DNA from 3 places in the Microbispora sp. H10949 genome. Region 1 is predicted to be linked to each of the others. Evidence: riboswitches for the same ligand, from Rfam matches in the RefSeq annotation. Region 1 holds a riboswitch; each other region holds the start of a gene.
What was found. Region 1 has a riboswitch for cyclic di-AMP ahead of HHX40_RS23820 (NlpC/P60 family protein). Riboswitches for the same ligand answer to the same signal wherever they lie in the genome.
Positions count from the first base shown of each region.

Region 2: another riboswitch for cyclic di-AMP. It lies ahead of HHX40_RS14290 (CHAP domain-containing protein); the one in region 1 lies ahead of HHX40_RS23820 (NlpC/P60 family protein).
Region 3: another riboswitch for cyclic di-AMP. It lies ahead of HHX40_RS29120 (C40 family peptidase); the one in region 1 lies ahead of HHX40_RS23820 (NlpC/P60 family protein).

Region 1 is NZ_JABBWZ010000009.1:159,493-169,270, reverse strand. Features, by position in the region: gene HHX40_RS23845 (type III pantothenate kinase) at 1-330, shown strand, start outside; gene lysS (lysine--tRNA ligase) at 390-2,084, shown strand; gene HHX40_RS23835 (NADP-dependent oxidoreductase) at 2,230-3,153, opposite strand; gene HHX40_RS23830 (winged helix-turn-helix transcriptional regulator) at 3,250-3,660, shown strand; gene HHX40_RS23825 (LuxR C-terminal-related transcriptional regulator) at 3,733-3,981, shown strand; gene HHX40_RS23820 (NlpC/P60 family protein) at 4,060-5,100, opposite strand; cyclic di-AMP (ydaO/yuaA leader) riboswitch at 5,168-5,321, opposite strand; gene HHX40_RS23815 (amino-acid N-acetyltransferase) at 5,747-6,298, shown strand; gene HHX40_RS37855 (RDD family protein) at 6,445-7,905, shown strand; gene HHX40_RS23805 (histone-like nucleoid-structuring protein Lsr2) at 9,269-9,613, shown strand.
Region 2 is NZ_JABBWZ010000005.1:177,591-187,368, forward strand. Features, by position in the region: gene HHX40_RS14280 (HAMP domain-containing sensor histidine kinase) at 1-585, shown strand, start outside; gene HHX40_RS14285 (hypothetical protein) at 1,127-2,335, shown strand; cyclic di-AMP (ydaO/yuaA leader) riboswitch at 2,911-3,045, shown strand; gene HHX40_RS14290 (CHAP domain-containing protein) at 3,059-3,733, shown strand; gene HHX40_RS14295 (hypothetical protein) at 3,902-4,318, shown strand; gene HHX40_RS37685 (helix-turn-helix domain-containing protein) at 4,404-5,243, shown strand; gene HHX40_RS14305 (dihydrofolate reductase family protein) at 5,309-5,890, shown strand; gene HHX40_RS14310 (class I SAM-dependent methyltransferase) at 6,000-6,746, opposite strand; gene HHX40_RS14315 (TetR/AcrR family transcriptional regulator) at 6,766-7,341, opposite strand; gene HHX40_RS14320 (FAD-binding oxidoreductase) at 7,604-9,019, opposite strand; gene HHX40_RS14325 (MarR family winged helix-turn-helix transcriptional regulator) at 9,157-9,618, shown strand.
Region 3 is NZ_JABBWZ010000012.1:194,611-204,388, reverse strand. Features, by position in the region: gene HHX40_RS29135 (hypothetical protein) at 325-1,533, opposite strand; gene HHX40_RS29130 (BtrH N-terminal domain-containing protein) at 1,643-2,626, shown strand; gene HHX40_RS29125 (SAM-dependent methyltransferase) at 2,636-3,379, opposite strand; gene HHX40_RS29120 (C40 family peptidase) at 3,545-4,048, opposite strand; cyclic di-AMP (ydaO/yuaA leader) riboswitch at 4,179-4,338, opposite strand; gene HHX40_RS29115 (hypothetical protein) at 4,677-5,786, opposite strand; gene HHX40_RS29110 (helix-turn-helix domain-containing protein) at 5,919-6,497, shown strand; gene HHX40_RS29105 (hypothetical protein) at 6,651-7,220, shown strand; gene HHX40_RS29100 (family 43 glycosylhydrolase) at 7,574-9,415, shown strand; gene HHX40_RS29095 (FAD-dependent monooxygenase) at 9,657-9,778, opposite strand, start outside.

The DNA of each region.
Region 1 (9,778 bases):
ACCGCCCCCGGCCTGGAGATCTCGGTGGACGCGCTGGCCACGGCCGGGGCGCAGCTCCACAAGGTCGAGCTGGTCCGGCCGAGGTCGGTGATCGCCAAGAACACCGTGGAGGCGCTCCAGTCGGGCATCCTCTACGGCTTCGCCGGGCTGGTCGACGGGATCGTGGACCGCATGACCGCCGAGCTGGCCGCCGACCCCGACGACGTTACCGTGGTCGCCACGGGCACCGGCGCGCCGCTCGTCATCGGCGAGGCCCGCACGATCGACGTGCACGAGCCCTGGCTCACGCTCATCGGCCTGCGGCTGGTCTACGTCCGCAACACGTCCTGACGACTCCCTCGGGTACGGGACCATAGAAGGCAGGATCCCGTTTCGAGAGGACTGACGTGATGGACGCCGACTGGGTGGCGCGTTTCGCCGATGAGGTCATCGCCGAGGCCGAACGGCGCGCACCGGGCAAACCCGTCGTCTGCGCGTCCGGCCTCAGCCCGTCCGGCCCGATCCACCTGGGCAACCTGCGCGAGGTCATGACCCCGCACCTGGTGGCCGACGAGATCAGGCGGCGCGGGCACGAGTGCGTGCACATCATCTCGTGGGACGACTTCGACCGCTTCCGCAAGGTCCCCGCGGGCGTCGACCCCGCCTGGAACGAGCACATCGGCAAGCCGCTGACCACCGTCCCGGCTCCGCCCGGCAGCGAGTACCCGAACTGGGCCGAGCACTTCAAGGCGCCGATGATCGCCGCGCTGGCGGAGATGGGCGTGGAGTTCCACGGCATCAGCCAGACCGAGATGTACACCTCGGGGGCCTACCGGGAGCAGGTGCTGCTCGCCATGCGGGAGCGGCGGCGGATCGACGCGATCCTCGACCAGTACCGCACCAAGAAGGCCAAGGCCAAGGAGGTCCTCGACGCCGACGAGGCCGCCGCCCTGGAGGGCTCGGGGGCCGCGAGCGAGGACGACGGCTCCGGCGCGGGGGGCTACTACCCCTACAAGCCGTACTGCTCGTTCTGCGACCGCGACCTGACCACGGTCACCTCGTACGACGACGAGACCACCGCGTTGTCGTACACCTGCGTCTGCGGGCACGGCGAGACCGTCCTGCTGTCCGAGCACACCCGCGGCAAGCTGGTGTGGAAGGTCGACTGGCCGATGCGCTGGGCGTACGAGGGCGTGGTCTTCGAGCCGTCGGGCGTCGACCACAGCTCGCCGGGCTCGTCGTTCGTCGTCGGCGGCCAGATCATCCGCGAGGTGTTCGGCGGGCAGCAGCCGATCGGGCCGATGTACGCCTTCGTCGGCATCAGCGGTATGGCCAAGATGAGCAGCTCCAAGGGCGGCGTGCCGACCCCGGCCGACGCTCTGTCGATCATGGAGCCCGCGCTGCTGCGCTGGCTGTACGCCCGCCGCCGTCCCAACCAGTCGTTCAAGATCTCCTTCGACCAGGAGATCCAGCGGATGTACGACGAGTGGGACACGCTGACCAGGAAGGTCACGGAGGGGACGGCGCTGCCGGCCGACCAGTCGGCCTACCGCCGGGCGTCGAGCACCGCGTCCGCGACGCTGCCCGACACGCCGCGCCGGCTGCCGTACCGGACGCTCGCCTCGGTGGTCGACATCGCGACCGGCCACGAGGAGCAGACGCTGCGCATCCTGCGCGCCTTCGACCCGGAGATCGGCGGGCTGGACGAGCTGCGGCCGCGGCTCGACCGCGCCCGGCACTGGGTGAACACCTACCTGCCCGCGGAGGAGCGCACGCAGGTGCGCGAGACGCCCGACAAGGAGCTTCTCGACACGCTCGGCGAGGCGGAGCGGGAGTCGCTGCGCCTGCTGCTCGACGGTCTCGACGACCACTGGTCGCTCGACGGCCTGACCACGCTCGTCTACGGCGTGCCGAAGGTGCTGGCCGGGCTGGAGATGGACGCCAAGGCGGCCACGCCGGAGCTGAAGGCCGCCCAGCGCGCGTTCTTCGCCCTGCTCTACCGGTTGATCGTCGGCCGCGACACCGGCCCGCGCCTGCCCACGTTGCTGCTGGCGGTGGGCCGCGACCGGATCCGCGAGCTGCTCGACGCGGGCCGCGCCGCCTGACCTCCCGCCTGGCCGGGCGCGCTCGCTCGCTGTGCTCAACGCCGTTCCGGACGTGTTCCGGAGGTGGGCGGCCGGGCCGGACGGCATCCCCGTCCGGCCCGGCCACTCGCCCCCGTCGCCTCACCCCGATCTGGTGCCGGGCGGGTCAGGGGGTCAGCACCAGGCGTCCGCGCACGCCGCCCCGGACGAGCCGCTCGTGGGCCTCGGCCGCCCGGTCCAGCCGGTAGACACCGGCGACCCGTGTCGTGAGCCGGCCCGCCTCGGCCAGCTTGACGACGTCCCTGAGCTGCGCCGCGTCGGCCCGGACGAACACCGTGGAGGCGCGGATTCCGCGCAGCGGGAGCGGGGCCTGCCCCGCGCCGACGGCGACGAACACGCCACCGCCCCGCACCGCGTCCAGCGCGGGCAGGCCGACGACGGCCGCGTCCACCACTCCGTCCACGCCGCCCGGGACGACGGCCCGTACGGCGCCGGCCAGATCGGCGCCCCGCGCGACGAACCACTCCGCGCCGAAGCCGCGGACCAGCGCCTCGTCTCCGGGCGCGGCGACGGCGACGACCCTGATGCCCCGCAGGGCCGCCAGCTCCACCAGATAACCGCCGAGGCCCCCGGCCGCCCCCGTCACGAGCAGGCTCTCGCCTTCGGCGAGCCCGGCGAGGTCGAGCGCCTGCACGGCGGTCAGTGTGTTGAGCGGCAGCGTCGCCGCCTCGATCGCGGGCATCCCCGCGGGCGCGGCCGCGACGGCGTGCTCGTCCAGCACGACCAGTTCGGCCTGGGCCTTGATCGGGTCCGTCAGCCGGTCCGACAGGCCGATGACCCGATCACCCGGGCCGGCCGCCGTCACCCCCGGTCCCACCCGGTCGACCACCCCTGCCACGTCCCAGCCCATGGCGTACGTGTCGAGCCGGGGCGTGAGTCCGTGATCGGGAAGGGCGCCGGAGACCGTGAAGAGGTCGATCGGGTTGACGGCCGCCGCCTCCACCCGGATCCGCACCTGTCCCGGCCCCGGCTCGGGCTCGGGCACCTCGGCCATCCGTACGACCCCGTCCCGCCCCACCAGTGCTCTCATGTGTCCTCCTCTCCGTTACGACAGGAGGCTATGGAGAGTTACTCTCTTGCGGTAAGTAGGCACCCGGAAGTGCGTAACGGAGGCGGAGGGAAGATCATGCCCACCCGGACGGCGGCCCAGCGGCGGGAGGAGGCGCGGCGGCGGTACGACGCGTACGTGGCGACCTGCCCGTCCCGGCAGTTGCTCGACGCGCTCAGTGACAAGTGGGTGAGTCTCGTGCTGACCGCGCTCGCCCGCGGGTCCCTCCGCTACAGCGAACTGGCGAGGACGATCGCCGGGGTGAGTCAGAAGATGCTCACGCAGACGTTGCGGACGATGGAACGCGACGGACTGGTCTCGCGTACGGTCACCCCGTCGGTGCCGGTACGTGTCGACTACCGGCTCACTCCCCTGGGCGAGAACCTGATGCCGCTACTGGAAGCGATCAAGAATTGGGCGGAGATCCACATGGAGGACGTGGAGGCCGCAAGGGAGGCCTATGACCGGCGGCCCGCCGCCGCACCTTGACGGCCTTCAGCAAAGGCGTTTACCGTCCCTGGAGGGTGGGCCGACGAATCATCGTCGTGGGGAGGGCGGACGATGGGTTATCCGGAGGTCGTCTACCGGGGTGAGGATCTCGCCTCGGACCTTGAGCGTGCCGGTCTCACCGAGGAGGACCTACTGCTGCTCGCCGAGCTCGCGAAGGGCGTCACCGCCGACCGGGTGGGCCGCAGCCTCGACGTCAGCGGCCGTACGGTGCGGCGGCGGCTGCGCTGCATCTGCGACCGGATCGGCGTGGCGACCGCCATCGAGGCCGTCGCCTGGGCCGCCCGCCGCCGTCTCATCTGAGCACGTCCCGAACTCGTCCGGCCGCGCGCGCGGGCGCGGCCGGTGAACGGTGGTCGTGCACGCCGATCATGCGTGTGATCAGTCGGCGACGCGCACGCCGCCCGCGAACGGCCGTCCGGCGATCTTCGCGATGTGGATGACGTCACCGGTGCGCGGCGCGTGGACCATGTAGCCGCCGCCGATGTAGAGGCCGACGTGGTGCAGGTCGGAGTAGAAGAACACGAGGTCGCCGGGGCGGAGCTGGTCGCGGGAGATGTGCGTGCCGGCCGTCCACTGGTCGCCCGTGTAGTGGGGCAGGCTGATGCCGACGGACTGGTAGGCGGCCATCACCAGGCCGGAGCAGTCGAACGAGCGCGGCCCTTCCGCGCCCCAGACGTACGGCTTGAGCTGCTGCGCGAGGGCCCAGCGCGCCGCCTGGGCGGCCTTGCCGCCCCCCACGATGGGGAACGACATCTTCCTGCGCGTCTCCGTGCCGACCTCTCGCGAGACCTGCCGGTAGAGGCTGCTCTCGGTCTTCTTGATCAGCTTCGTGATCTTGTCGCGCCGCGAGTCGAGGCCGTCCAGCAGCTTCCTGACCTCGCTCTGGCGGGCGGCGGCGCTGGACTTGGCCCGCGCGGCGGCGTCCATCGCCTTGCTGACCTCCGCGACCTCCTGGCTCTGCTGTAACTCCAGCGCGTACGTCGTGGAGGCCTGGTCGAGATACTGCCGCGGGTCCGTGGACTTCACGAGCACCAGGGCGTTGCCGAGCCCGTTGGTCATGTAGGAGTGCTGGGCGAGGGCGCTCGCCCTCTGCCGGCGGGTCTCCAATTCGGCCTCGCTCTTGGCGAGGTTCTTCTTGGCGAGATCGGCGGACCGCTCGGCCGCCTTCAGACGCACCCGCTCGCCGTTGTACTGCTCGGTGAGTGTCTCGATTTCGCTGTAGAGGTCCTCCACCTCCGCGGCGAGCTCCTTGAGGCTCGGCTTCGGGTCGGCGGTCGCGCGGACCACCGGAGCGCCGAATGTGACCGCGGCGAGCGCGACTCCGACGAAGGTGAACCGCCGGATGGCACCCGGACCGGCCGGGCCGGATCCGGGCCGTCGGCGACGGGCGTGCCTGCCCGCCTGCCGTCCTCCACGCATGCGCAACCGAGCTCCTCTCCCATAGGTGCCCCCGCACCGGCCGGCGTCGTCGTGACGGGTCGTGCGGCTGGGCACTGCCGAGCGCCTGCCGGGTTAGCTGACGGGTTCGGGCCGGAGCAGCCCTACCTTGCGGATTCACCCCTGGACGATCTGAACCTGAACCGATCCTGATCCCATGGATTGGGTCCCCGGCTCCTCTCCGCACCCGGCCCCCGACAGGGTTCGGGCACCGGCGCTTCGAGGATTCGGCGCCCGATCGTCGAGATCGCTCACGACGATCGGCATCGTCGCTGGACGATAGTGCACCCTGAGTTGTTGCTCAACCAGAACTCGCAAACCCGTCTACGTTTGACAACCAAATGATCACGCTAGGGTCACGGGTTGATCAGTGATACCGGCTGGTCTACCTGGGTTTGTGGTGCTTTGGTGACGTATGAGGTGCTGGTCGGAAGCAGAGAAAATCGATGCGCGGCCAGACGTGCGTCACGGGGTCCGATCCGGCGTCGATCCGTATTCCGGTGGCTACAGAACGTCAGGCGCGATGTCGGACGGACTGTTTGGGGTTGACCGTAAATCGGAGCCGCCTTCGCCGATCCGCGCGCGACGGGCGAGGGGGACGGCGGGAGGGGCACTAGGCTGGCCGTTCATGGAGCAGGTCGCCGCACAGACACCGAGCGGATCCGGCGCCAGGGGCGTTATGGTGCGCCGGGCCAGGACCCCGGACGTCAGGGCGATCCGCCGCCTCGTCGACGCGTACTCGGGCGTCGGGCCGCGCCTGCTGAAGAAGAGCACGGTCACGCTGTACGAGGACGTCCAGGAGTTCTGGGTCGCGGAGATCGGCGGAGAGGTCGTCGGCTGCGGCGCGCTGCACGTGCTCTGGGAGGACCTGGCCGAGATCAGGACCGTCGCGGTGGATCCGGCGGTGCGCGGTGGAGGCGTCGGCTACCGGATCGTCGCCTCGCTCATCGACGCCGCGCGCGGCCTCGGCGTACGCAGGGTCTTCTGCCTCACGTTCGCCGTGGAGTTCTTCGCGCGCCATGGTTTCACCGAGATTCAGGGCACCCCCGTGTCCCCCGAGGTGTACGCGGAACTCCTCGCGTCGTACGACGAAGGCGTCGCCGAGTTCCTCGACCTGGAGCACGTCAAGCCGAACACACTGGGCAACACGCGAATGCTGCTGCATCTCGATCGCCATTGAGTCATAATGCCGACATTGGTGGCTGATCTTGACGGTCATGGTCAGTCGCTGCAAAGGTGACTGTTGATACGCGTGTCGCTACTTTTGGCGGTATCAGCGTGTGCTACTGAGATGCGGCGCATGCGTCTTCGAAACGAGGTGACACGGTGAGCACCGGACAGCCGCCGTACCCCCAGGACGAGTCGGACGGGTCGCCACCGCCGCCTTCGAACCACGGGTACAACCCGGACAGACCTTCCCAGGACTACGACCCCGAGGCCACGGTCGTCGGCTATCGGGCACAGCAGACGGGCCCGCAGCAGGCTCCCGGCCAGACCCCCGGCCAGGACTCGGGCCAGGGCGGATACGGTCAGCAGCAGTACGGCCAGCCTTCGCAGGGCGGGTACGGCCAGCAGGGTTATGGCCAGGACACCGGCCCGCAGGGCTATGGCCAGCAGTACGGTCAGCAGACCCCGCAGCAGGGCTATGGTCAGCAGCAGTACGGCCAGTCCTCGCAGGGCGGGTACGGCCAGCAGGGCTACGGCCAGGACACCGGCCCGCAGGGGTACGGCCAGCAGGCTCCGCAGCAGGGCTATGGTCAGCAGCAGCAGTACGGCCAGTCTTCGCAGGGCGGGTACGGCCAGCAGGGTTATGGCCAGGAGACGGGCCCGCAGGGCTATGGCCAGCAGTACGGCCAGCAGGCCCCGCAGCAGGCGTCGCAGCAGGGCTACGGCCAGCAGTACGGTCAGCAGGCTCCGCAGCAGGGCTACGGCCAGCAGCAGTACGGCCAGTCCTCCCAGGGCGGGTACGGCCAGCAGCAGGGTTACGGCGAGCAGCAGGGCCAGCCGACGGGCGGCTACGGCCAGCAGTCGCAGGGGGGTTACCAGCAGTACGGCCAGCAGACCGGCCCCCAGGCATCCGGCTCGCAGGCGTACGGCCAGCAGGGCTACGAGCAGCAGGGGTACGGCCAGCAGGCTCCGCAGCAGGGCTATGGTCAGCAGCAGTACGGCCAGCAGCAGTACGGCCAGCCCGGCTACGGCGGCGGGCAGGCCACGCCGGGGTACGGCCAGCCCGCCTACGGGCAGTCGTACGCGCCGCAGGGGGCGATCCCGCCCGGCGCGCCGGCCCCGCTGGCGGAGTGGTGGCAGCGCCTCGTCGCCCGGCTGATCGACGGTGTCGTCGTCGGGATCCCCTACATGATCCTCAGCGCCGTCATCGGGGGCCTGGTGTTCACCGCCGCCAGCATCGACCCGACGACCGGCGTCACGACCCTGGAGAGCGGGGCCTTCCTGGCCGCGCTGCTCGTCGCCGTGCTGGGGGGCGTCGTGATGGCCGTCTACGAGTTCTTCATGCTGCGCTCACGCGGGCAGACCCTCGGCAAGATGGCGATGGGCATCAAGGTCGTCCCGGTCGGCGGAACGCTGACCGCGGCGGGGCTGCCCCAGGACGCGGCGATGAAGCGCGCCGGAGTGCTCTTCGCCTTCCAGTTCCTGTCGTGGATTCCCTTCATCAAGTACCTCGCGAACCTGGCCGCCCTTCTCAACGTGCTCTGGCTGCTGTGGGACAAGCCGCTGCAGCAGGCTTTGCACGACAAGGTCGCCAACACCGTGGTGGTCAAGGTCAAGTAATGACCGCGGACGGGGCCGATGGCGTGGACCATCGGCCCCGTTTTTCGTATGGCGTGACGGTTCCGGGCGTCGACGGCGCCTGCTCCGGAAAATTCGGTAACGGGACCACCCGGACATGCCATGCTTGGCGGACCGGCGGACCCGCCCGAGAGATGGCAATGACCGCGACACCGCCGCGTCAATCCTTCCGGTCCACCGCCGTCACCCCGCTCCGGGCCATATCCGGCCGGAGCGGCTTATGGAACCCGCTCGACGCTCTTATGGGCCCGAAGGCGGCGCACCGGGCCTTATGGGCTCCTCCGCCCGCCCGTCCCCCGCGAGCCCCGGTGCCGACGCCCGAAACGGCGGGCCGTTTGGCCGCGCGAAACCTTAGGCGCGCCCGGCCGGCGGGGGTGGCCATGCGTTTGTGGCGCGGCCGGTTAAATCGATCTTCGGGCCGCCCGGGCAGTGGATCTTGTCAGGATGCGGTGCGGTCCTCTCTTTTTGCGAGCCTTCCCGGCACCGAGGATCTGTTTTAGACGCGCGTATATCCCGTCAAGGGTGCGCCGGTCGTACCAGAAGGGTCACGGTGGTCATGAAGATCCGAGTGCCGGGGGACGCGGCGTCCCCTCGTTTCAGTGACGCTCATCAACGGTGCGGCGTGCCGGGACGGACCTATTGTGTGAGAGTTGTGTGAGAGTCGGATGGAGAGCCGGAAGGAGAGGCGGACAGAGTGGCTGACAGAGTGGCGGATTGCCGGTTCAGCCTTGTCGCCGCGCCTTCGTGGCGCTGGTCGGCAACGCTCTGACCTGGGGCTTCGCCGCTATGAGTCAAGCGTCCGGCCGAGTGGGAGCCCTTGCCGTCCAACCCTGAGTAGTGGCCGCGAGCGGCCGAAACATCGGGCCGGACGGCTTCCGGTGACCGTCCGGCCCGACATTTGGGTACGATTTCGTGGAGCATCCGGTAAGGCCGCTGGAGAGACGAGGATTAGGCTGCCACCCCCGGGGCACCCCGGAAGGCGCGCCTGACCCTCCCGGCGCTATGGTCGTATGAGGGCGACCGGCCCGGCAAGAGGGCCCGGGACCTCGGCGCGTCCTCGGAATTTCCTCGGGTGCACCTAATGACACCCCGGCACGAGCGAGGCAGAATGTCAGAGGTATTGTCCGCCTTGATACCTTCCGTGGTCGTCGCCGGCGCGGTCGTCTACGGCATCGTAAAGTTGGTACGTTCCGACGCGGCGGGTCTCCGCCCGGCTCGGGAGCCACGCGAGAAGTCACCGGACTCAGGAGTTCCTGAGAATCCGCAATCTTGAATTGTCAGCCGGGGGAAACCGGGTATATGTTTGGCTGACGAATCAAACTATGGGCTGCGAAAGGATTGCCGGATGGCCAAGGACACGCAGGTGATTCTCATCGACGATCTCGATGGCGGCGAGGCCAATGAGACGGTCACCTTCGCGATTGACGGCACGTCATATGAGATTGACCTGAGCGACGGCAACGCGAAGCGGCTTCGCGACGCGCTGTCGCCTTTCGTCGGCAGCGCGCGGCGCGCGGACAGCGGGCAGGCCCGCGGTCGCCGTCGCGGTGCGGGCGGCGGGGGTCAGCGAGCCATGACCCGCGAGAAGAGCGCGGAGATCCGCGCGTGGGCCAAGTCGCACGGACACCCCGTGAGCGAGCGCGGCCGTATCGCCGCCTCGATCGTCCAGGCGTACGAGGACGCGCACTAGGCGGGGTCGGGTGCGATCCGGGTCGCACCTGCCGGACCTTCACCCGTCGCGGTCGGCCGGGTGGCGCCTCGCCAGGCGCCGAGGGCGAATGCCGCGGGTGAAGCGCGGAGTTCGCGCGGGACCGGAGTGGCCCTCTGCTCTGCTTTGGGCTCCTCCGTCGCATTG
Region 2 (9,778 bases), on a different contig from region 1:
GTCTCGCTGGAGGAGCCCGCGGCGTCGGAGGACCTCAAGGCGCTGGCGCGGGCCCTGCTGGGCGCCACCGCCCGGTACGAGCGGCTGATCGACGGGCTGCTCATGCTGGCGCAGTCGGAACAGGAGATCACCACCCGCAGACCGGTGGACCTGCGGGAGGTCGTCCGTACGGCGATGGAGCAGATCGGCCCGCAGCCGCGCCGCGGGAAGGTAACCGTCCACGAGGACCTGTGCCCGGCCGTCGCGCACGGCGATCCGCTCTTCCTGGAACGCTGCCTGGTCAACCTGCTGGAGAACGCCGTCAAGTACAACGTGCGGGACGGGGAGGTCTGGGTCCGCCTGCGTGAGGACGACGCCGGGGCGTGCCTGACCGTGGAGAACACCGGGCCGCCGGTGCCGCCGTACGAGGTCGGTGACCTGTTCGAGCCGTTCCGGCGGCACGGCGGCGACCGGATCCGGTCCGCCCGCGGCGCCGGGCTCGGGCTGTCCATCGTCCGCGCCATCGCGGTCGCGCACGGCGGCACGGCCGACGCCCGCGCCCGCCCGGAGGGCGGCTTGGTGGTCACCGTACGTCTGCCCAGGTAGGGGCGACCGGAGTGCGAGCGAGACGTGTCGCACGCCGGCGGCCGGTACGTCGCAGGCGCGAACCGGTGTCGTAGGCGGTACAGCACCCCTCACCCGTGACCGTCACGCGAATGCCGCGGGAACATGAGAAGGAATCCAGCGCGACGTGATTTCCCCTATGAGCTGGGCCGTCGCCGCTCAGCGTTGTTTTTTCGGCGAGAACCATTGGGACGCATGAGGATCGCGGGATTGGCCCGGTCTGTGACGATGCCCGGTTGCGGGCGTGCATATCAGGCCGGTAATGAGATGCCGGAAGACGTAATTTCGGGCCTCGGGTCGGTGCGGTATCCGCCGAAAATCCAGCGCATATCTCTGAGCAGCGGAAACGTCGAGGTCATGGAGTGAGACGCCCGGTGGGATTTTGCGGAGACTCGGCCGCCTGTCGCAGAACCCTTGTACAGGCGCATCACCGCTCATAAACTCGATGTAATGACAGCCGTGTGATTTGTCGTATCTCGCGCGCTGCCGAGCGCACGTCCGTGACGGTCCTGGAGGAGACGCCATGCCGCTTCCCGATCAACCTGTCGATGGAACGCTCGTGCACCGCCCGCGTCCTCGCAGGGCCGACACCGGGAATGCCGACATCAGCGGAGACGTCTACACCGAATTGGACGGCCTTCGCTACACCATTCACTTGAGCAAACAGGCGGTCATCTGGATCGACGGCATGGAGAAGCTCTTCGATCAGCTTCTGAACGCGTCCATGGAGGCGATCGAAGAACTCGCGCCGCTCTTCGAGGCGATAAGTATCTATATCGACGCCGAGGCGGAGTCGATCAAGGTGGTGTCGAACGGCGTATCAGACGGAAGGGTCAAACTGGTGGGATATATCCCCGATCCTACCGTGATGCCGGAGCCGGACGAGGGCTACGTCCCCCCGGGAGGATGGGACCCCCCGGCCACCGTGAACGGCCTGCGGTGGTGGACTGTCAACTCCATCAGCCTCTACAACAAGCGTTGGGCCTTCACCGCCACCAATTCGAATCCGGACGAGTCCTCGGTGTCGTCGATCTACTTCTCCACCGAGTACGACGGGAACTCCATGCACGTCAACCCCCGGGATTTCCGGAGTACCTACGGATGGCCCTGCCTCCAGGGCCATGCGGAGTTCGACAGCGGGCTGGACACGTGCACCTTCGTCCCCCGCACCGGAATGTGGTGGCTGTTCAACGGCCCGTACTGCGCGAGAACGAACGGCTACGGAGACTCTCTCACCTGGTCGCCGTCGAGACTGACGGAGACGTGGGCCGGGCTCGGCCGGATCGACCGCGGAGACTTCGGTCAAGAAGAGAAAGACCACTGGGCCAACGGAATCTCCTGCGCCACGACCGACGGCAACGGCTACTACTGGCTCACCGCGGGAAACCGGGTCGCCGTCCTCGAACCGAACAGCGGAGATTTTCTGCCCATCGCCGGCTGGGACCGTCCCAGGGATCTGACTGAAATATGGCCGGCTCTCCAACACCTGGAGGAGGCCGGCATCATGGGCGACCAGACCCTGAAAGCCCTGTGCTGGGCACACAACGGCAACAGGGCGAAATGGTTTCTGGTCTTCCACAGCACGCTCTTCACCAATTACCCCGACGACGGCTCGGGCAGTTTCGGTTACAACTTCATCGCGTGCCAGTCCGACACGGAGGACTGGTACTACAGCTGGAACGCCATGTTCAACTACCTGAACGGCCCATGGCCGTACCCGTCCTGCGATTGACCGCACCGCCCGGGGTGACGCCATGAAGACGATGGTCATCTCCGAGCCGGCGGCGCCGCGCCGCCTCGTCCCCGCGCGCGGGCGGCGGCGTACACCGGCGTGAACAGCGCTGCCCGGCGCGACTTGTAGTACTGCTCGCACAACGGCAGGTGGTTGTGCGGATCTTGGCCGCCATCCGGTCCGGCGTGGTGTAGCCGGGCGACTCCCGACTGGTGCGGTCGATCGATGCCAACGCGCACCTCGAAGGTCACGGGGCCGCGTGTACTTCACCCCAGGCGCTCAGCCATGCCACCAGCACGTGGTTCGGCCTCCCCCCAGGTCAGCGAGGCGCGTTCGCTGTGAGCGAACAGAGGTGTGAGCAGAGGAGAAGAAGGGGAACGCGGCAACCCCGGCGGGGCGGGCGGACCCGTTCTTTGCCCCCGCCCGCCCGGCATCTCACCAGGTAAAACCCGACTTGTCATGACTTGACTGGTTTGGACGTGTCTATTACGTTTTGGGCAACTCGGGGCCCACTTGCTCATCTCAGTGGTCAAGAAAGCCCACCTCACACCGACGCGGCCGGCCGATCTCGGCCTGCCGTTCGGCTGCCTAATCCGCGCGAGCGGAGCCGGGGACCCAACCTCTTCCTGGGGTGAATCGGCATACCTGCCGTAGGGCGACTTCCAGCCCGAACCCGTCAGCTAACCCGGTCGGCAGCATGGAAGCAAAGGGAGTCCGCCCATCATGCACGCCCTCACGACCTGTCTGCGCACGGCCCTCGCCGGCGGAGTCCTCGCCTCGGCCGTGGCGATCGCCCCGCCCGCCGCGCAGGCGGCGGACAACCCGGCGGCCGGCAAGGGCACGGCCGCCGTAGCCGCGCCGTCCCTGACCGAGATCGCCGCCCGGCTGCCCAAGGTCGGCCCCCAGGACGTCATCAAGCTGGCCGCGAGCCAGGTCGGCATCAGCGAGGACGCCGACGGCGGCGGGACCAAGTTCCAGGAGTGGTACATGACCAGCCCGCGCGCCCGCGAGACCCTCGCGCGGGACGGCGGGGCGCTGGAAGAGTACGAGAACGCCCCCTGGTGCGACATGTTCGTCTCCTGGGTCGGCCAGCAGCTCGGCATCCAGCCGGTCATGGGTTCCGACGCCTACACCGTGGAGCACGCCCGCTGGTTCGCCGACCACGGCCGCTGGGGCCGTACGCCCAAGCCCGGGGCCGTGGTGTTCTTCAGCTGGAGCGGCAGCAAGAAGATCGGCGACATCCAGCACGTCGGCTTCGTCGTCAGGGACAACGGCAACGGCACGATCCGCACCGTCGAGGGCAACACCGGGAACGGGGCCGTCGAGGCCCGCACCCGCCCCACCTGGCAGGTCGCCGGGTACGGCTACCCGGTCTACCCCGCCGAACTCGCCTCCTGACGAGATCCCCGTAGGAATACTCGACCAAGAAGCCTCAGAGCCGCGGCGAACCCGAGCCCTTATGACCGGGGTCTCGTGTTCACGACCGCGGCTCTCGGCTTGTGGCCGGGTCAGTGACCAGCGGGTTCCCACCACGTCGGATTGGCGGCTGCCTGCGCCACCGGCTCGATGATCTCCCACGCCTCCGCGATCAGCCCGTCGCAAGGCGCCAGACATCGCCGCCGACGTCTCAGTCCGTCACGTCAGCCTGGTGGAGACCGCGAGCCGTACCCGGCGCTGGTCATCGATCGTGGATGGAGCATCGAGATGGCCAACCGAGCCATCGACCCGTTCCTCGCGAATGTCGCCCCCGACCTGCTGCGGCCGCCGATCGACATGGTGCGGCTGGGATTGGACCCGCGCGGGTTCGCTCCCCAGATCGTCAATCTGGCCGAGGTGCGCTCGCTGCTTCGTACCCGCATCGCGCGTCAGCTCGCCACCGCTCCCGACCCCGAACTCACGGCGGACGCGGAGAGCGCCGCCTACTTCACCATGTCCGACGTCGGTGCCGACACGAGGAGTCGTACCGACCTGCCGACTGCGTAACGCCGGACGCTCACCCGTTCCGGCGGCAGCGCGGCTGGACCGTCTCGGCGCTCGATGCCGGCGGGGCGTCGGCGATACTGTCGACGTGGAGTACGTGTCCAGAGTGCCGCGACCTCCGCTGGACAGGCTGATCGACGACCTTTACTACCTGGAGGGTGCGCCGCCGTACGCCCGGCTGACGTTGCCGCCGATGCCGGCGGCGTTGCTCATCGTCAACCTCGGGGCGCCGTTCCGCATCCGCGCCGGCACCGACATCGAGACGGCCGAGTACGCCGACGGCTGCGTGGTCACCATGCCCACCCGCGCCTTGGAGTTCGGCTACCCACTCCGGACCCGGTCCGTCGGCGTGCACGTCAAGCCGTGGGGGCTGGCGCCGTTCCTGCCGATGCCCGCGGCCGAGCTGTGTGACCGGCCGGTGACGGTAGAGCAGGTTTGGGGCCGGCCCGCCGTCGCCGAGCTGCGAGACCGGCTGGCCACGGCGGGCGGACCGCACGAGATGCTGACGCTGCTCGAGGAGGAGCTGATGCGACGGCTGTCCGAGACCACCGGCCTGGGACTGGTCCGCCATACGAGCAGCGTCATCGCGGCGACCAGCGGGGCGGTGGCGATCGGCGACCTGCGCGTGGCAGCGGGTGTCAGCAGCACCCATCTGACGCAGCGGTTCAAGGAGCTCATCGGCGTCACGCCGAAGCGGCTGGCCCGCACCTACCGCTTCGCCGCCACCGTGTTCGCGATCGACCCCGCCGGACCGATCGACTGGGGCCACCTCGCCGGTGGCGCGGGCTACTTCGACCAGGCCCACTTCGGCCACGAGTTCCGGGCGTTCACCGGGCTCACGCCGACCCGGTACGTCGAAGTCCGGCGGCGGTTCCTGCGCGAACATCCCGGCCACGTGATGGACGGCTGGCCGCTGCCGGCCGATTGATTTCTTACAAGAGTGACAGCTCACGACACGCTAATTTGGGGCACCCCAAAGCAGAGGAGAGCCCCGTGGGCAAGGTGGTCATGTACAGCTCGGTGTCGGTGGACGGCTTCGTCGCGGACGAGAATGACCAGCCCGGGCCGCTGTTCGACTGGTTGTCCAGCGGTGACGTCCCATTGGACGAGAGCGGCGAGCTGAAGGTGTCGCAGACGTCCTACGACTACACCCGGGCGTACTGGGACCAAATCGGAGTCACGATCGTCGGCCGCCACGTCTTCGACCTGACGGACGGCTGGGACGGCAAGCCGCCGAGCGGCATCGACCACGTTGTCGTCGTGTCGCACCGGCCGATGCCCGAGGGCTGGGACCCCCAGGCGCCGTTTCACTTCGTCGACGGCGTCGAGGCAGCCGTGGCCAAGGCGCAGGAGCTCGCGGGTGACCGCTTGATCGAGGTCGCCGCCGGCGACGTCGGTGGCCAGGTGCTTGCCGCAGGCCTGATCGACGAGGTGCGCATGGACGTCGTACCCGTCGTGTTCGGGTCCGGCAAGCGCTACTTCGGGTCGATCCACGCGCAGCACCTGTTGGAGGATCCTGACGTGGTGATTCAGGGCAACCGGGTGCTTCACCTGCGCTATCGGGTGCGCCGTTGACCGATCTGAGCGGGTCCGCGAAGAAGCTGCACGAGTCTTACCGACACCCCGACTCGCCGCGTCGCCGCCGACGTGGTGGCTGTTCTCACGGGCTGGAGACTGCGGAGGTTCAAGCGACCAGCAGGCGAAGGCCAAGCTCGGCCGCCTCGAGATCGAGGAGTTCTCGGTTGCGCTCGGCCCACCGGCCGGATGCGAGGTCGTCACGGAGGCTGTGCACCGCACGCCGCTCGGCATCCGGCCCGACCCTGGCCCAGACCGATATCCCGCGACGGACGTTCTCGTCCAGGTACGCCTCCGGCCGGCGCCAGTACGCCTCGAAGAAGCCGTCGGCGCAGTCCCACGGAATGAGCACCGGCTCCATCCGGGCACCGATCGCACCGGCCAACTCGGTCACCGAAGGCCGGCCGGTGCGGAGGTCCGCGACCTCAGGCAGGTAGTCGCGGGTGAGCCAGAACCGGCGAAGCCATCCGGCGTCACTGGTGTCGTGCGTGAACACCACCACCCGGCGCGCGACCCGCCGCATCTCGCGCAGGCCGGCGATCGGGTCCTGCCAGTGATGAACGGAGGAGACAGCCATCGCGGCGTCGAAGGACCGGTCGGCGAACGGCAGGTTCTCGGCAGACCCGGCCAGGCACGGCGCCGCGTCCGGAGGGCGCTGCGAACGCATGAGCGCCGACGGTTCCACCGCGAGCACATGGCGGTCGGGGGGTTCGTAGGACCCGGTCCCCGCCCCGACGTTCAGGATGGTCCGGGCATCGCCGAGCGCGGCCCATATCCGCTCAGCGATGCGCGGTTCGGTGCGCCGTGTCACCGTGTAGGCGGCACCGATGGTGTCGTACAACTGCGCGCCGGACATCGGCACCGCCCTTCGGTCGTCACCCGTCGTCCCCGCCATGGTGCGCGGTGCCGCGGCCTCGCACCAGAGGCAGGTACACCTCGTCGACGATCTCGACGAGGACGTCGTCGGGCGCGGTGGGCACCCCGCGTACGACGAACTCGTTGCGCAGCAGGACGACGGCCACCGTGGCGACGCGGGGATGGAGCGCCTCGGGGGACGCCTCGCCGCGCGCGACCGCCCGCCCCAGGATCGTCAGCCAGGCGGCGGCCGCGGCGTCGCCGGACTGCTCCGGCAACTGCGTGAGGAACTCCTGCGCGCCGCCGGCGGCCGATATCAGCTCGCGCAGGATCGCGCCGAGGGGGGAGCTCCAGTGGCGGTTGGCCCGGCGCAGCATCTCCAGGACGTCGCCGCGCACGTCGCCGGTGTCGGGCGGTTGCACCGCCGTGACCAGTTGCCGGTAGGCGGCGATGCCGAGCGCGAGACGGCTGGGCCAGCGGCGGTAGATGGCGTTCTTGTTGGTGCCGGCGCGGGTGGCGACCTTGTCCATGGTCAGCCCGGCGTACCCCGATTCGAGCATCTCGTCCACCGCGGCGCGCAGGATCGCCTCCTCCAAGGAGGCGCCGCGCCGCCGTGTCCGCCCCGCCCCCGGAGGTTTGACCGAGTCGTTCACCGCGAGCCTTTCACTTACAACCGCGCGTACCTTACCTGTGGATCTGGTGGGAAGGTTAGCGAACCAGCAAGGTACCCGGCGTACCGCGAAGCGAGAAGACGGCTGATGGTGCGGGCGTTGCGGCGGGTGGAGGACATCGCCCGGTTTCGGTTGGGGCGGGGGCGGGTCAGGGTCTCGTCGCCAACGCGGTCGCGCTATGCGGGGTTCACGGCTTGGCAGGTGGGATGTTGTGATTGAGCCGGAAAGTGTTTTCAGGATCGTAGACGGCCTTGATTTCGGTAAGGCGCTGGTAGTCCTCGCGCTCGTAAGCTGAGCGCACCTCCTTGGCGGCGTCCTCGCCGTTCATGAAGTTCAGAAGGCGGCCGCCGGTGCTCCACGGGGCGAGCGCTTCGAGCATGCGTTTGTGCGCCGGCCGGATTTCGGTGATGTCGGCTCGTTCCAGCCGGGAGACCACGTTGAACAGGTAGCGCGCGTCTCGGTGGCCCACGGCGTTGGCGACGGTCGGCGGGAGGGCAAGTCGGCCGCCGAGGTGACGCAGTTCGAAGATGTGCGGCAGCGGCGCGTGGGGTGGGGCCAGATCGAGGATGGTGCGTACGGCCGTGGTGTCGAGCTCGCCGAGCAAGGTGGTGCCGGCCTCGATGAATCCGGGAAAGGGTGGATCGGCGTAGATGGACCCGGCTTCCGTGTAGGGCAGTACGCCGAGGGTGTCACTCATCGGGCCGAGCGCCCGCAACGGCTTGACCAGGTTCTCGGCGGCATCGAGTACGTCCGCGGCGTAGGCGATGCGGACGTGGACAACCTGCCGGCCTCGCAAGGCCTCCGGGAACGCAGGGATGTCCGGGTAGGACATCTGCATGATCGACGAGCTCATCTCATCGGGCACAGTGGCCGTCCAGCGTAGGTAGGTGTCGAACACCTTGGCGGCCACTTCACCGGGGAACTGCAGTGATCCGCCGTAGAGGGTGGTGATCGGCACGAGACCGATCTCGATGCCGGTCACCACACCGAAGTTGTCCCGGCCGCCGCGCAGTCCCCAGAACAGGTCCGGGTAGGACTTCTCGGTGACATGCCGTAGTCGGCCGTCCGCTGTGACGACGTCGATGCTGCGTACGTGATCGGCGGCGTAACCGTAGCGCCGGGAAAGCAGACTGAGCCCTCCTGCCAGGGTGTAGGCCACCACGGCGAGGCCCGGATAGGAGCCTGACAACGGCGCCAACCCGGCAGGCGCGGCCTCGTGGATCACTTCGTCCCATCGGGTTCCGGCTGCCACCCAGGCCGTGTTCGCCTCGAGGTTCAATCGGACACCCGTCATCCGAGTGGTGTTGATCAGCACTCCGCCCTCACCGGCGATGCCGGCTGACGCATGTCCGGTGCCCTGCACGGCCACCGGGAGCGCGTGACTTCTCGCGAATTCCACCGCAGCCCGCACGTCCGCGGTTCCGGTCGCGCCGACCACGAGGTCGGGCCGATGCTGACGAGCGAGCTGATACCCGGCCCGTTCGGCGTCGTAGCCCTCGGCTTCGGGTGTGAGCACCGGACCTCTCACCCGCTCATCCAGGGCCTTGACCTCGGCTGGGTCTATGTCGGCGGGCTGGAAGCGTTGGGGCCTTGAACTGCTCATGATCATTTCCTCTGGGTTGTCGCCATTGGCGCTCGGATCAGCCGGAGCGGACGCAAATAGTAAGGCGACCGTACTATCGATCGGCACGGTATTGTCAAGTCGCCTGACCAATCGCGGCGGAAGAAGGGGCACTCGGGATGACGACGCGCACCGGAAGGCAGGGCGACCAAGGTGCGAGCGAGATCCCACTTCCCGCCTTGTTCACGCAGGCCAAGGAAGTCACGCTCGCGGAGCTGCACCGGCGGCTCGATGCGGAGGGATTCGAGGGGATCCGTTACAGCCACGGCGCCGTTTTCCGGTTCATCGATGCCGAGGGCTCGCGGCTGACCGTGCTCGCTGAACGCTCGGGGCTCTCCAAGCAGGCACTCGGTGAGGTGGTTACCGAGCTCGAACGGCACGGCTACGTCGAGAGGACGATCGATCCCGACGACCACCGTGCCAAGATCATCCGACTGACCGAACGGGGAATGAAGGCGCGGGTTGCCGCCGCGCGGATCCTCGGGGACATCGAGCGGCGGTGGGCGCAGCACCTCGGCCGGGATCGGATCGCCGGCATGCGCATGGTGCTGGAAGAGGTCGTCCGCTTCGAAAAGGGCTAAGCAGGGGGCGGGGACAAGCAGCCCAAACCGCCCGAACCCGCCCCAGCATGGCCAGTCGATCGAAGACGCCGCCGTCCTCGCCGCAGGCGGTTCCGTGCCCGCGGCGCTGGACGCCTACGATGCCCGGCGCCGCCCCCGCACCCAGGCCGTCGCCCGCTCC
Region 3 (9,778 bases), on a different contig from region 1:
CAGCGTCGGCATGGCGCATTGCCGTGTGTTTTTTGAGGCCACGGTTTGTTAACGCTAACAGTGACGGGGGCGGCCAAGTGCTCCTCTCTAACGGGCGACTGGAAGTGGTGGTGAACCGGAGCAAATAGGAAGTCATGAAGCGTGTCAAGGATCTTGTCTTCTCCTCGACGGCCCTTCGCCCGGGAGCGGCCATTCCTTCGGTTTTGACCAGGGAAAAGGCCGAGGCCGCCGTCGCCGCCTAGATGAAAATTTCATCTCGGAGCTTTGCGCTTCAGGCCCCTCCGGCGCCGAGGCCCGGCGGTCATGGCACCGGCGGAATCGGAGTCACCAGTTTTCCTCGACCCAGTCCAGGGCGGATTGCCACCAGGACGTTCTCTGGTTGCGCCTGGGAGGGGGGATCCGCGGCGTCGAGGGCGGCGGTGCGGTCTGGAGCCGCTTGGAGGACCGCGGCAGGACGAAACCGATGGCAGGGATCGGCGGTATCGGCGACGGGTTCGAGGCCAGGCCGTTCCGCGGGTTCGCGAAGTACTGATCCGACGGCAGGGCTGAAGGGCTTCCGTACGGTGAGAAGGACGCCGAGAACCCCGGCCGAGGCAGAGTCAGCGAGGCCGAGCTCCCCGGGGCCACCCTGTTCTGGCCCGGCAGCTTGTTGTGCTGCGGCAGCCGTACGACGACGGCGTCCGCCGTCACCGACACCGAGATCCAGTCGGCGCGCCTGTTGTGCAGCTCGATCTTCACCCGCTCCTGCGGGCCCGGCGCCGTGTCAACCGGAATCACCAGCCCGCTGCGCGTCGTGACCGTCCGCTGCCGAGCACCGTCGTCGCCTGCCGGGTTGACCCGCATGTCGACGCCCGCGCATCTGGTCCACCGGTTGTACTCGGCCCTGACGGCCACCCGGGCGCCGGGCGTCGGCGGACCGCTCGCCGGCACGACGGGATTCCCGGTCCATGCGGGACACTCGCCGTACGCCCTGCAGAGCCTGACCACATCGGCGTACGAGCTGGTGGGCAGGGTCGCGCCGAACAGCAACTCCTGTTCCAGGATCAGCCGTGCCTGCCCGATGGTCTTGATCACGTCCGGCATGGAGGGCACCCACAACCAGCAGCCCGCGATGGCGGTGTCCGCCAGCGCCTGCCGGGACGCGTCCTTCATGTTCTCCGCGATGCCGAACGCACGGACGAACTCGTGCTGTGCTCGCTCGACGAGCGCGTACCGGTCGTAGGCGGTGCGCCATTGGTCCCGTAGGTCCCGCATGTACCGGCGCCCTGCGGCCATGTGCTCGTCGAACTCCCGTACCGGGATCAGGTCGACCTTCCGCCCCACCGCCGCGATCTGCCGCTCCAGCACGTCCAACCGCTGGCCGATCCGCTGCACCCCCGCGTCGGGCCGGTTCCGCACGCCGACCACGGCGTCGATCACCTGGTGCGCGACGATCGCCCAGTTGGCGTCGTCCCACGCGCCCTGCTGGAGCAGCGCGGTGACGGCCGCCTTGGTGGCGATCGCGCCCAGCGCGACGGCGAGCTCGATCGACATGCTCGAAGGCTAAAGAGGCCTCTGACGCTCCGCATGAGTACCTCCCTACTCACATCAGGTGCGATAGAGGTGTCAGGGTGACCGTCGGCCGGCATGAGGAGAGCGACGCATGACCTTCGTGAAGGACGTCGAGACCCGTGGCATGCGCCACTGCGAGACGACGGCGCTGGGGGTGCTGTTGCGGCACGAGGGGCTCGATCTGTCCGAGCCCATGCTGTTCGGGCTGGGGTCGGGCCTGTCCTTCGTCTACTGGGACAGCAAGGCCATGCCGATCCCCTTTCTCGGCGGCCGGGTCAAGCCGTTCGAACTCACCAGGAACCTGGCCGCCCGGCTGGGACTGACGCTGGCGACCGAGGAGACCACCTCGTCGCGCAAGGCGTGGGAGAATGTGGCCGCCCGCGTCGACGCGGGCCGGCCGGTCGGCCTCCAGCTCGACTGCTACCACCTGGACTACTTCCGCTCCAAGGTGCACTTCGGTGGTCATGTCGTCGCGATGTACGGCTACGACGAGCACGAGGTCTACCTGGTGGACACCGACCAGCAGGGTGGAGCGGTACGCACCGGCCGGGACGGCCTCGCCAGGGCGCGGGCCGAACGCGGCCCGATGACCGCCAGGAACCGGTCCTTCACCCTCACCCTGCCGGCCCGCCCGCTCAACTGGCGGGACCAGATCATCCCCGCCATCCGGGACTGCGCCGACGCCTTCCTCGCCGCTCCCATCGCGAACCTGGGCCACCGCGGCATCGAGAAGGCCGGCAAGCAGGTGCCCGGATGGCTGCTACGCGCAGCCGAGCCGCGGCGGGACCTGCCGCAGGCCGCTCTCCTCATGGAGAAGGGCGGAACCGGCGGCGCCCTGTTCCGCGCCCTCTACCGCGACTTCCTCGACGAGTGCACCCGGCTGATCGACGACGGCGGCCTCCGCACCGGTCACCGCCTGTACGCCGAGGCCGCCGGCCTCTGGACGGAGGTGTCCGTCCTGATCGCGAAGGCGGGAGAAAGCGGTGACGCGGGACACCTGGAGCAGGCCGGGGTCATCCTCCGCGACCTTTCGCGCCTGGAGGAGGACGCCATGCGGGTGCTCCGTCAGCTGTAGGGGATCGGGTCAGTTCCTGCGCTGGAGGAGGAGCGTGACGAACCCCAGGATGCCCCGGTAACCGCGCAGCCACATGTCACGGTGCTCCAGAGCCGCCGTGCGAGCGTCGTCGGCGTCCGGGCCGGAATGCTCGTTGGCCCAGCGCAGCAGCGTGCCCGTCCAGGACCACTCGTATTCGTCCCATTCGGCCAGATCGCTGGTGTACGCGTGGACGACGTCGAAACCGGGGGACTCGGCGGCGGCGACGGTGCCGGGCAGGTCGAGGAACTCCGACTTCGCGGCGCCCAGCCGGGTGAGCGCCTCCGTGGTCGGCTCGCGCTCCCAGAAGCCCTCGCCCACCAGTGCCAGCCCGTTCGGCCGCAGGTAACGGCGGACGTGCTCGACGGTCGGGACGAGCCCGCCGAACGCGTGCGTGGCCCCGACGCAGAGCACGAGGTCGTACTGCTCGGCGACCGGGAAGTCGGCGGCCGGCCGCTCGTGGAACCGGATGCGTTCCCAGACGCCCTGGACCTCGGCCGCCTGTTCCGCCGCCTTGAGGCCGAGCGCGGAGATGTCCACACCGTCGGCGGTCGCGTCCTGGTAGAGCGCCAGCGCGCGCAGCGTCCAGGCCGCCTCGCCACAGCCGAGATCGAGGATTCTCGCCCCCTCGGCCAGCCGGGCCCGGCGCAGCAGCCGGGTCACGTTGGCACCGGAGACCGGCGCGGCGATGGGGTGGTCCCGATGAGCGAGATGGCTGATCAGCTGGCGGTCCATGGCCCAATCCTTCCGCATCCCCGAACCCTTGCGGCAAGCCGAATCCGCCCTTACAGGCGGCGCCGGGACGACCGCCGGCGTGCCGCCGGCCTGGCCGGCCCCCGGCGGAGACGCGGTCACGTGTGACCGGACGTCCCCGCCGGGGTGTCGTCCACGACGCCGGGGTCACACGCCGGGGCGTACGGCGGTGACGAAGTTGCTCCTCCAGTAGCCCTTGAGGCGGTCGACCCTGACCACCGCGCCGGAGTGGGGAGCGTTGATCACTTTCTTGTTCCCTATGTACATGCCCACGTGGCCGCCGCCGCTGGTGAAGATGAGGTCGCCCGGCTTGAGACGCGCCAGGGAGACCTTCTTCTTGACGGCGTTGAGCATCGACCACGTCGTACGCGGGATCTTGACGCCGGCCTTGCGCCAGGCGAACTGGACCAGCCCGGAGCAGTCGAACGCCCCCGGGCCCGTGGCGCCCCAGACGTAGGGATCGCCGATTTGCTTTTTCGCCACCTTGATGGCGAGTTCGGCCTTCTCCTGCTGGACAGCGGCCTTGGTGAGCTTCGTGTTGACGGAGGCCTCCGCCGTGGAGGCCGTGGGCGTCTCTCCGGCGTACGGGGTGAACGCCGTGACGGGGGGCTCGGGCGGGATGGCCGTCGAGTCCGGGGGCGGGGCTGTCACGGTCCCCGTGACGGCGCCGGCAGGCAGGGCGCCGAAGCCTGCCAGGGAGACGGTGAGCGCTGCGCTACCGAGCGTGACGCAGGCAGCGCGAAGCAGATTGGTGGGGTTGGCGGACAGGGGGATCTCTCCTAGGGTCTTCCGCTTGCGCCTACCGGGTTAGCTGACGGATTCGGGCAGGGAAGTCGCCCTACAGCGCTTACGCGCCGATTCACCCCGGACCTTCGGATGGAAGGTCGATTGGTTCCCCGGCTCCGGGCCTCCTTGCTGCACGGATTCGGCATCACCGGCGCCCAGGGGGGCGGGAGAGGACATGGCGCCGGTGACAGTGGATGCGCTTTCCGAACACGGGCTGGCCGGGTTCGTTGGGCAAGGAAACTACCAAGACACGCCATATTGCCGCAAAGGGGGCAAATGGGATTATGACCGCATAAAGGGATCATAAAGCGGGGAGCTGCAGGTCAGGGCAGGTGTGGTAGTCGGAAAACGTGACGCTCGTCACACCGGCCGATCGGCCTTCCGCAGGTCGCCAGGGCGCGCGCATCCGGCCGGCGGGGCATCTTCCACCGGCCGCGGGCGATCCCGAAGCGCTCGCCACGCCGTCGGTCCACGGCGTGGCGAGGTCAGACGGTCACTGCGTACGCCAGAACGTGCCGTTGGCCGAGGGGTCGTCGGGGTCGCCCTGCGGGACGCTGAAGCCCGCGCCCCACATCGTCGTCGTTCCCGGCCTGCGGGCGACGGAGAACACGACGGCGTCGGTGCCGGACTTCCGGACGAGCCGGGCCTGTCGCCACGTCGAGCCCGTGACCTGCCACAGGGTGGGGTTCCAGTTGCCCTGCAGGACCCAGACGCCGCCCCTGCCGTCGGGCTCCACCTCGGTGTACGGCTGGGCGTTGGCGGAGCCGATGGAGACGGTCCACGACCTGCCGTTCCAGTGCATCACCAGGGTGCGGCCGAAGTTGACGTCGTCGCCCTCCTCGTCGGCGCCCTCCCAGCTGACCCCGCCGACGGCCCACACGTTCTTCGATCCCACGACCGCGATGTCCTGGATGGTCACGACGGCGTCCGGCGCGGGAAGGGTGAGGGCCGGAGCCGGGACCAGGGTCCAGGACGTCCCGTTCCACCGCATGATCGAGGGATGGTTGCCCTTGACGCCCGCCGCCCAGGCCACGCCGGCCTTGTACGCGTCGACGGCGGAGGCGCGGCCCGGCAGCCGGACGCTCTTCCAGGAGGACCCGTTCCAGTGCCTCGCCGTGGCGGCCGTCCCGGCGACCGCCCAGACGTCCTTCGCGCCCGTCGAGTCGGCGTCCGTCGCCGAGAAGCCACTGCCCAGGGAGATCGTGGTCCATCCGCGGCCGTTCCAGCGCGCGGCCCTGCCCTCGCCGAAGACCCACGCGTTCGTGCCGGAGGTGGCCGTCACGGCCCGCAGCTCGTACGGCGGGCTGTTCGGGACGACCCGCCAGGATCGGCCGTCGAACCGCTGGACGAGACCCCGCTGCCTGCCGTTCACGACCCGGTGCCCGGCCGCCCACACCGACCCGTTGCCCAGGACCGTCACGTCGTTGAGCACGTCGTCCCCGGGCAGCGTGTTCACCCTGACCGGCTTCCACGTGGGCGCGGGCGCCTCCGCCTGGTAGCCCTGATAGCCCAGGTGGCCCTGGTGGGCCGCACCGGACGCGGCCACGGGCGGCACGCTCGCCAGGCCGAGAACCATCACCCCTGTGACGACTGCGGTACGCATGACGCTCCCCTCCGTTCGCCCATATGACGTCCGATCGAGGACATTCGTTCACCGGGCGGCCACGCGACTTCCGGCGCGGATGCGGTGGAATCGGCCTGTCCGCGTGCGAAAACGACAAGTAGGATTGCCGGTATGGCAAACGACGACGCCGCCGTCCTGGCCTCCGTCGGTTCCCGGCTGCGTGCGCTGCGCAGGCAGAACGGCAGCACGCTGAGCCGGCTCGCGGAGTCCACCGGCATCTCGGTCAGCACCCTGTCGCGCCTGGAGTCCGGCGAACGCAAGCCCACGCTGGAGCTGTTGCTGCCGCTGGCGCGGGCCTACCAGGTGCCGCTCGACGAACTCGTCGGCGCGCCGCCGGTCGGCGACCCCCGGGTGCGGTTGAAGCCCATCAGCCGCTGGGACTCGACGATCGTGCCCCTGACCCAGCACCCCGGCGGGCTGCAGGCGTACAAGATGATCATTTCGGTGGAGCGCTGTGATCCCGAGCCGCGTACGCACGAGGGCTACGAGTGGCTCTACGTGCTCAACGGGAGGCTGCGGCTGGTGCTCGCCGAACACGACCTCGTCCTCAGGGCGGGGGAGGCCGCGGAGTTCGACACCCGGCTGCCGCACTGGTTCGGCAGCACCGGCGAGGCGCCGGTGGAGATCCTCAGCCTGTTCGGCACCCAGGGCGAACGCATGCACGTCCGGGCGAAACCACGCGGCGCGTAGGAGACGCCCGCTGAACCGTCTCAAGGACGAACCACGGCTTTCCGCGCATAATGGGGACACCTGCAGGCGATCAAGGAGCGACGATGCGGCTCGCGCGGTGGTCGAACGCTCCCGGCCGGGGACGATGACCGGGTGAGGAGAGGCCGATGGGCCATGGCGGCGGCTCTCGGGCTCGCCTGCCTGGGCGCGTGCGGGTCGGTGACGGCCTCCTCCGGTGTGGACATGGATCACCTGCGGGAGCTGGGGGTCGCGCCCGACCTCGTCTACCTCGTCGATCTGCCGGGATACGAGATGGCCGAGCAGTCCATGGGCGGGGTCGGCGAGGAGGGGTTCGGCGTCTTCTACACCGCGCCCGGCGGACGTCAGGTGGAACTGCGGGTCGACCGGGGCGCCTTCGACGACGACGTGTGCCGGAGCACTCCGATCAACCTCGCCACGCCCCCGGACGCGCTGGTCCTCTGCGTCCACGACGAGGTGGGCTGGTATCGGATGGCCGGTGACCGCCACGAGTACGTCGCGCTCAGGGGAGACGTCCTCATCAAGCTGAGCGGAGGGGTGACGGACGTCGGCCGGGCGGCGCTGAAGGCGGCCGTCGCCGGGGCGCGGCGCGCCACCGGCGACGGGAAGGCCGGCACCGCGCCGCCCCGCGTGCCGGTGGAACGAGGCGACCTGCCCACGGCAGGCGACGGCGCGCCGGACAACGAGGTCGGCCCGGGTGGCTGACCGGCGGATGGGCAGGTTTTCCGCCGCGTCGCGGAGCTGAAAGTTTCACACCCCGCACGGGTACGGAGGTCCCGGTCGCGGCGCTCCGGACACAGTTCAGGACGGGTGGCCCGGGCGCGTGACGCCGCCGGGGCGCGGGCCCGGAACCTTGACCATCCCGCCCGCATGGGATTGGCTCCGCGCCGTGGCGATGTCCACGGTCGCCGCGGCACGCGTTGACGGAGACGAATTCCGTACAAGCGGGCGAACGGAATCGTGCGCCCGTGATTGTTAACGCTAACAATTAGGTAGTACTTGTCGCCGCTGAACGTGTCGATGCGCAAGTCGCGTGGTCACTACCCCAGGAGGTGAGTATGGGATCGGCGTTCACCCTTCGGGCCCGGCTCAGGCGTGGTGTCGTCTGGATGGCGGGCCTGTTGTGCATGGCGGCGTTGCTGCCGGCCACGACGGCCAAGGCGGACAACCCCATCGTGCAGACGATCTACACCGCTGACCCGGCCCCGCTGGTCTACAACGGGCGGGTGTACCTCTACACCGGTCACGACGAGGACGGCTCGACCTACTTCACGATGAAGGACTGGCGGGTCTTCTCCACCACCGACATGGTGAACTGGACCGACCACGGCTCCCCGCTGAGCGTGGCCACCTTCAGCTGGGCGAAGTCGGACGCCTGGGCGGGCCAGGCGGTCTACCGCAACGGCAAGTTCTACTGGTACGTCCCCACGACCAACCGCTCGACCGGCCGGATGGCCATCGGCGTGGCCGTCTCCGACAGCCCCACCGGCCCGTTCAAGGACGCCATCGGGCGCCCGCTGGTCGAGAACGGGGAGATCGACCCGACCGTCTACATCGACGACAACGGGCAGGCCTACCTGTACTGGGGCAACCCGAACCTGTGGTACGTCAAGCTGAACAGCGACATGATCTCCTACTCCGGCAGCGCGACCAAGGTCACCTTGACCACGTCGGGGTTCGGCACCCGCACCGGGGACGCCAACCGGCCGACGCTGTTCGAGGAGGGGCCCTGGTTCTACAAGCGGGGCAGCCTGTACTACATGGTGTTCGCGGCCAAGTGCTGCTCGGAGTTCATCGCCTATTCGACCTCCTCCAGCCCGACCGGGCCGTGGACCTACCGCGGCACGATCATGTCGACGCAGGGCAGCAGCTTCACCAACCACCCGGGGATCATCGACTACAACGGCGGGTCGTATTTCTTCTACCACAACGGCGCGTTGCCGGGCGGTGGCGGATACACGCGCTCGGTGGCGGTGGAGAAGTTCACCTACGGCTCTGACGGGTCGATCCCGACGATCAACATGACCACGACCGGGGCGCCGCAGATCGGCACGCTCAACCCGTACGTCCGGCAGGAGGCCGAGACGATCGCGTGGGAGTCGGGTGTGGAGACCGAGGCCTCCACCGAGGGCGGCATGAACGTCGGGTTCATCGAGAACGGCGACTACATCAAGGTCAAGGGGGTCGCCTTCGGCTCCGGCGCGACGTCCTTCAGCGCCCGGGTCGCCTCCGCCAACTCCGGCGGCAAGATCGAGCTGCACCTGGACGGCGTCAACGGCACCCTGGTCGGCACGTGCAACGTCTCCGGCACCGGCGGGTGGCAGACCTGGACCACCGTCTCCTGCTCGGTGAACGGCGCGACGGGCACCCACGACCTGTACCTCAAGTTCACCGGCGGCAGCGGCAACCTGTTCAACGTGAACTGGTGGCAGTTCAGCGGCAACGGCCAGCCGTCGCCTTCGGCCACGCCCTCGCAGTCGCCGTCGCAGTCCCCGTCGCAGTCCCCCTCCCAGTCGCCGTCGCAGTCCCCCTCCCAGTCGCCCTCGCAGTCGCCCTCGCAGTCACCGTCGGCCACGCCCACGCGCACGCCGACTCCGCCGGTCACCGGCGCCTGCAGCGCGACCTACCGCACCACCAACACGTGGTCCGGCGGCTTCCAGGGAGAGGTCACCGTGACGGCCGGAAGCTCGGCGATCAGCGGCTGGACCGTCAAGTGGACCCTGGCCGGCGGCCAGACCATCAGCCAGGTCTGGAACGGCACGCTGACCACCAGCGGCTCGACGGTCTCCGTGAGCAACGCCTCGTACAACGGCTCGCTCGCGCCGTCCGCGTCGACGACGTTCGGCTTCCTCGCCAACGGTACGGCGTCGACTCCCACCGTCACCTGCACCGGATCGTGAGACCGGCGGCGCCCTGACGGCGCCGCCCACCAGGAGGCGGCGGACCCACCGGACCCGCGCGAGCACCGGCCTCGCGACGGGGGGTTCGCCGCCATCCCCATGCCATCTCGCCGCCGTTCTGCCGCCAGAGTCCGGGGCCGGCTCGGTGCGCCCGGTTCCGCCGTGGGGGCGCAGCCGGGCGCACCGTCATTCCGGGCGGCCCCAGAAGCCCCGCCCGGCCTGGGACGCCCGGCGGTGCGGCTCATACGGACGGGACCCGGTAGTCCCGGATCGTGATCGCGGTCGCGGCCCGGCGGATCGGCCCGGTGACCCGCTCGATCATCCGGTCCTTACCCGGCAGGTGCGGCATCAGGCGCAGCATCA